Aminobacter aminovorans: one gene and its partner. Each later gene encodes a partner of the first gene's protein in a complex. Links are inferred from orthologs where the notes say so. Each region holds a gene or a part of one and is shown in the gene's direction. Other genes may lie near its edges.

Region 1 (3,483 bases):
CTCTGGACGCGCAAACGACGCTGTGAAACTTTAAACCTCATGCATGCTCCTTTCCGAAAATCGTTTCAGATTTTCGGGGGCATGCATAAGCCGAAGCGGCTGGAGACCCAGGGACTATGAAAAAAGCACTTCTTCTCGCCACGACCGGCATCGCTGTTGCCCTCGCCATGCTGGCCTTCGGCCTCGCCGGTTCGCCAAACGCCGCACATGCGGAAACAACGGCTGCCGCTACCCTCGACAAGAAGCAAGTCGAGACGATCGTACGCGACTATCTGCTCAACAACCCTGAACTGCTGCTCGAAATGCAGGGCGCGCTCGAAGCCAAGCAGAAGGAAGAGCAGCGCATCGCCAGCCTGAGCGTGATTAAGGACAACAAGGACGAGATTTTCAGCTCGAAGTTCGACGGCATCGTCGGCAATCCCAACGGCAAGATCACCATCGTCGAGTTCTACGACTACAATTGCGGTTACTGCAAACGCGCCCAGGCGGACATGAACGCGCTGACCAAGGCCAACCCCGATCTGCGCTTCGTGCTCAAGGAATTCCCGATCCTTGGACCGGATTCGCAGAAGGCCCATGTCGTGTCGATGGCCTTCCGTAAGCTGATGCCGGAGAAGTACGGCGAGTTCCACGACAAGCTGATCGGCGGCGAAGGCCGCGCCGGCGAAGACAGCGCCATCAAGCTCGCGCTAGAGTTCGGCGCCGACGAAGCCAAACTGCGCGAGGCGATGAAGGACCCCGAGATCGGCGAAGCCTTCAACCGCACCTACGATCTTGCCAACAAGCTACAGATCAGCGGCACGCCATCCTATGTCGTCGGCAACGAGGTCGTCTTCGGCGCGCTCGGCCAGGACGTGCTGGCTGAAAAGATCGCCGCGGCAGCCGCCTGCCAGGCAAATTCCACCTGCTGAGCAAGCTTTGTTCAGCGCGAGCCGTTGTGGACAGCGCAAGAAGTCGCTTGCGCTCTTTCCGCGACGGCTTATGCCGATTATAGAGGGTCCGCCGCGCCAGAGAGGATCTGGCGGGTGGAAAGGTCTGTAATTTGAAAACGGTTTACGTCCTCAACGGTCCGAACCTTAACATGCTGGGCAAACGCGAACCCGGCATTTATGGCGGCAAGACCCTGGCCGACATCGAAGCCGACTGCCAGGCGGCAGCCGCATCGCTCGGACTTGCGATCGATTTCCGTCAATCGAACCATGAAGGCGTTCTGGTCGACTGGATTCACGAGGCGGGCGAAAAAGCCGCCGGCATCGTGCTCAATGCAGGCGCCTATACCCACACGTCGATCGCGCTGCAGGACGCCATTCGTGCCGTTTCGCCCTTGCCGGTCGCAGAGGTGCACCTTTCCAACATCCACGCCCGCGAGCCGTTCCGCCACAAATCGATGGTGGCACCGGTGGCCGTGGGCATGATCTGCGGCTTCGGGCCGCTCGGATACACGCTGGCGCTGCAGGCGCTGGCCGCCCGGCTCTGACCGGAAACAGGAAGAGAAAAGGCTAGAAAATGGCGACGAAGAAGACCGATGGTGTTGATCAGCAGCTCGTCCGCGACCTCGCAGGAATTCTGAACGATACCAACCTGACGGAGATCGAAGTCGAGCTCGGCGACCTTAAGGTGCGCGTGTCGCGCCAGGCAGCGGCTGCTGTCCAGACCTATGCAGCCCCAGCGCCTCTGGCGGTCGCAGCTGCTGCACCGGTTGCCGCTGCCGCTCCTGCTGCCGTCGACACCTCCAAGAACGCAGTGCCCTCGCCGATGGTCGGCACCGCCTATCTCGCGCCATCACCGGATGCCAAGCCGTTCATCGAGGTCGGCTCGGTGGTCAAGGAAGGCCAGACACTGCTGATCATCGAGGCGATGAAGACGATGAACCAGATTCCGTCGCCGCGCTCCGGCACGGTCAAGGCGATCCTCATCGAAGACGCGCAGCCTGTCGAATACGGCATGCCGCTCGTCGTCGTCGAGTAAGCCGGAAGGCTGCGCGCAATGTTTCAGAAAATCCTGATCGCCAATCGCGGCGAAATCGCCCTCAGAGTGCTGCGCGCGGCCAAGGAGCTCGGCATCCAGACGGTCGCCGTTCACTCCACCGCCGACGCCGACGCCATGCATGTGCGCCTCGCCGACGAGAGCGTCTGCATCGGCCCGCCGCCGTCGCGCGACAGCTATCTCAACATCCACCAGATCGTCGCGGCCTGCGAGATCACAGGCGCCGACGCCGTCCATCCGGGCTACGGCTTCCTGTCGGAGAACGCCAAGTTCGCCGACATCCTGGCGGCGCACAACATCACCTTCATCGGTCCCTCGGGCGACCACATCCGCATCATGGGCGACAAGATCGAAGCCAAGCGCACCGCAAAGCGCCTGGGCATTCCGGTCGTGCCCGGTTCGGAAGGCGCCGTCAGCGACGAGAAGGAAGCCAAGCGTATCGCCGCCGAGATTGGCTATCCCGTCATCATCAAGGCGTCCGCCGGCGGCGGCGGCCGCGGCATGAAGGTGGCGCTCACCGAGGCCGATCTTGAAATCGCACTCGCCACGGCGCGCTCCGAAGCCGGCGCCGCCTTCGGCGACGACGCCGTCTACATCGAAAAATACCTGCAGAAGCCGCGCCATATCGAAGTGCAGATCTTCGGCGACGGGGCCGGCAAGGGCGTGCATCTCGGCGAACGCGACTGCTCGCTGCAGCGCCGCCACCAGAAGGTCTGGGAAGAGGCCAATTCGCCCGCCCTCAACGCGGAAGAACGCTCGCGCATCGGCGACATCTGCGCCAACGCGGTGGCCAATCTCGGCTATTCCGGCGCCGGCACGATCGAGTTCCTCTACGAGAACGGCGAGTTCTATTTCATCGAGATGAACACCCGCCTTCAGGTCGAGCACACGATCACCGAAGCGATCACCGGCATCGACCTCGTGCATGAACAGATCCGCGTCGCCTCGGGCGGCGGCCTGTCGGTCACCCAGAACGACATCCGCTTCCACGGTCACGCCATCGAGTGCCGCATCAATGCCGAGGACCCACGCACCTTCGTGCCCTCGCCCGGCACGATCACCCATTTCCACACGCCAGGCGGCTTGGGCATCCGTGTCGATTCGGGCGTCTATTCCGGCTACCGCATCCCGCCTTACTACGACAGCCTGATCGGCAAGCTCATCGTGCATGGCCGCAACCGCGTCGAATGCATGATGCGTCTGCGGCGCGCGCTCGATGAATTCGTGGTAGATGGTATCAAGACGACGTTGCCGCTGTTCCGCGAGCTTGTCGGTAACCCCGACATCGCAAATGGCGACTACGACATCCACTGGCTGGAAAAACATCTCGCGAAAGGCGAGTAGAATGAGGGTCGCATGACCCGACCTTATGCGCCCGGCTATGGCATACCCACGGACCTTCTTCTGAAGGCCTATGCGTCGGGCGTTTTTCCCATGGCAGAAAGCGCGTCGGATCCGGAAGTCTTCTGGGTCCGGCCCGAGACGCGCGGCATCATC
Region 2 (2,761 bases), 2.8 Mb from region 1 along the record:
CGGCGACCCCGACTACGAGACCTCGCTGTCGATCATGAAGGCGTTGCCCAAGGCCGGCAGCGACATCATCGAGCTCGGCATGCCGTTTTCCGACCCGATGGCCGACGGCCCGGCGATCCAGGCGGCCGGCCTGCGCGCGCTGAAGGCCGGCCAGACGCTGGCCAGGACGCTTGAGATGGCGCGCGAATTCCGCAAGGACGACAACGACACGCCGATCGTCATGATGGGCTACTACAACCCGATCTACATCTATGGCGTCGACCGCTTCCTGGAAGAGGCCGTCGCCTCCGGCATCGATGGCCTGATCGTCGTCGACCTGCCGCCGGAGATGGACGCCGAGCTCTGCATCCCCGCACTCAAGGCCGGCATCAACTTCATCCGCCTGGCGACGCCGACGACCGACGACAAGCGCCTGCCCAAGGTGCTCGAGAACACCTCCGGTTTCGTCTATTATGTCTCGATGACCGGCATCACCGGCTCAGCGCTGGCCGACACGTCGAAGGTGGCGGAGGCGGTGAACCGCATCAAGGCCCATACCGACCTGCCCGTCTGTGTCGGCTTCGGCGTCAAGACCGCCGAGCAGGCGCGTACCATCGGCGCATCTGCCGACGGCGTGGTCGTCGGCACGGCGATCGTCAATGCGGTTGCCAACGTCATCGGGCCGAAGGGCGAAAAGACCGCCGACCCGGCCGAAGCCGTGGCAACGCTGGTCACCGGCTTGTCCCAAGGCGTTCGCGCCGCACGCCTTGCTCCCGCCCAATAAATACCCCATGTCCTGGGCTCGAAGAGGACCGCTGCCATGAACTGGATTACCAATTACGTCCGCCCCAAGATCAACTCGATGCTTGGCCGCCGGGAAATGCCCGACAATCTCTGGATCAAGGATCCCGAGAGCGGCGAGATGGTGTTCCACAAGGACCTCGAGGAAAACCAGTACGTCATCCCGTCCTCGGGCCATCACATGAAGATTTCGGCGAAGGAGCGGCTGCGCTTCTTCTTCGACGACGGTCGCTATGAGACCATCGAGAACCCGAAGGTCGTCACCGATCCGCTGAAGTTCCGTGACGAGAAGCGCTACGTCGACCGCCTGAAGGATGCCAAGACCAAGACCGGCATGGACGACGCGATCCTGTCGGGCACCGGCAAGATCGAAGGCCTGCCCGTCGTCGTCACCGTGCAGGACTTCGCTTTCATGGGCGGCTCGCTCGGCATGGCCGCAGGCGATGCCATCATCCGCGCCTTCGAGGTTGCGCTTGAGAAGAAGCGCCCGCTGATCCTGTTCGCCGCCTCGGGCGGCGCGCGCATGCAGGAGGGCATCTTGTCGTTGATGCAGTTGCCACGCACGACGGTGGCGGTGGATCGGCTCAAGGAAGCCGGCCTGCCCTATATCGTGGTGCTGACCAATCCGACGACCGGCGGCGTCACCGCCTCCTATGCGATGCTGGGCGACGTCCACATTGCCGAGCCGGGCGCACTGATCGGCTTCGCCGGCCCGCGCGTCATCGAGCAGACGATCCGCGAAAAGCTGCCTGAAGGTTTCCAGCGTTCGGAGTACCTGATGGACCACGGCATGGTCGACATGGTGGTGTCGCGGCTCGAAATGAAGTCGACGGTCGCCAACCTGCTCAAGATCCTGACAAAGGCGCCGGTGGCGGCCAAGGCTGTCGAAGCCGAGATTCTGCCGCCCGTCGTGCCTGTGCAGGAACGTCGCCCGCAGGCCTGATCTGACCGCAGCAGCGTAGCGCCCGGGGGAATGCCATGACCACGCTCGAAGCCGATCTCGAAATCGAGCGCCTGTTGGCGCTCCATCCGAAGGGCTTCGACCTTTCGCTCGACCGCATCACCCGGCTGCTCGAAAGGCTGGGCAATCCGCAGGACCATATGCCACCGGTGATCCACATCGCCGGCACCAACGGCAAGGGGTCGTGCGCGGCGTTTTCGCGCGCGCTGCTCGAAGCCCAGGGACTGTTGGTCCATGTCCACACCTCGCCGCATCTGGTGAACTGGCACGAGCGCTACCGGCTGGCGGCACCGGGCGGCGGCAAGCTTGTCGCCGACGACGTACTGGCCGATGCCGTGCGCCGTGTTGGCGAGGCCAATCGGGGCGAGAAGATCACCGTCTTCGAAATCCTCACCGCTGTTACCTTTGTGCTGTTTGCCGAGCATCCGGCCGATGCCTGCATCATCGAAGTGGGCTTGGGCGGACGTTTCGACGCTACCAATGTCATCAAACGCTCGGCGGTGTCGGTGATAATGCCGGTTTCGATGGATCACGAGGCCTATCTCGGCGACAAGGTCGAACTGATCGCCGCCGAGAAGGCCGGCATCATTAAGCGTGGCTGCCCTGTCGTTGTCGGCGCCCAGGAGACCGAGGCAGCGCAGCAGGTGCTGATCGACACCGCCGAGCGGCTCAAATGCCCGCTGGAAGTCTATGGCCAGGATTTCGTCGCCTTCGAGGAAAACGGCCGCATGATCTATCAGGACCAGACCGGCCTGCTCGACCTGTCACCGCCACGCCTGCCCGGCCGTCACCAGTTCGCCAACGCGGCAGCTGCGATCGCGGCGGTGAAGGCTGCAGGCTTCCCGGTCAACGAACGCACCGCCGACAAGGCCATGGCGTCGGTGACGTGGCCCGGGCGCATGCAGCGCCTGCCGCAAGGCGCGCTCAGCGAGCTGGCGCCCAAGGGGGCCGAGGTCTGGGTTGACGGCGGCCACAATCCCGGCGCCGGGACCGTTGTCGCCGAGGCGCTGACCGAGCAGG

Evidence for each region.
Region 2: the proteins of accB (region 1) and accD are in contact, whole or in part, in a solved structure (PDB 8UXZ), measured with the Escherichia coli proteins. The link is inferred for Aminobacter aminovorans from one-to-one orthologs.

The regions. Positions count from the first base shown.
Region 1 is NZ_UFSM01000001.1:3,519,280-3,522,762, forward strand. Bases 273-3,237 are described here. They hold accB (acetyl-CoA carboxylase biotin carboxyl carrier protein), read left to right. Parts: upstream 273-1,506; coding sequence 1,507-1,968; downstream 1,969-3,237. Other genes in these bases: DY201_RS17305 (DsbA family protein), read left to right, coding at 273-911; aroQ (type II 3-dehydroquinate dehydratase), read left to right, coding at 1,043-1,477; accC (acetyl-CoA carboxylase biotin carboxylase subunit), read left to right, coding at 1,987-3,237. Outside these bases: more of DY201_RS17305, read left to right, coding at 117-272; more of accC, read left to right, coding at 3,238-3,330; aat (leucyl/phenylalanyl-tRNA--protein transferase), read left to right, coding at 3,343-3,483. UniProt on the Escherichia coli protein: This protein is a component of the acetyl coenzyme A carboxylase complex; first, biotin carboxylase catalyzes the carboxylation of the carrier protein and then the transcarboxylase transfers the carboxyl group to form malonyl-CoA.
Region 2 is NZ_UFSM01000001.1:708,882-711,642, forward strand. It holds accD (acetyl-CoA carboxylase, carboxyltransferase subunit beta), read left to right. Parts: upstream 1-799; coding sequence 800-1,723; downstream 1,724-2,761. Other genes in the region: trpA (tryptophan synthase subunit alpha), read left to right, coding at 1-763; DY201_RS03430 (bifunctional folylpolyglutamate synthase/dihydrofolate synthase), read left to right, coding at 1,759-2,761.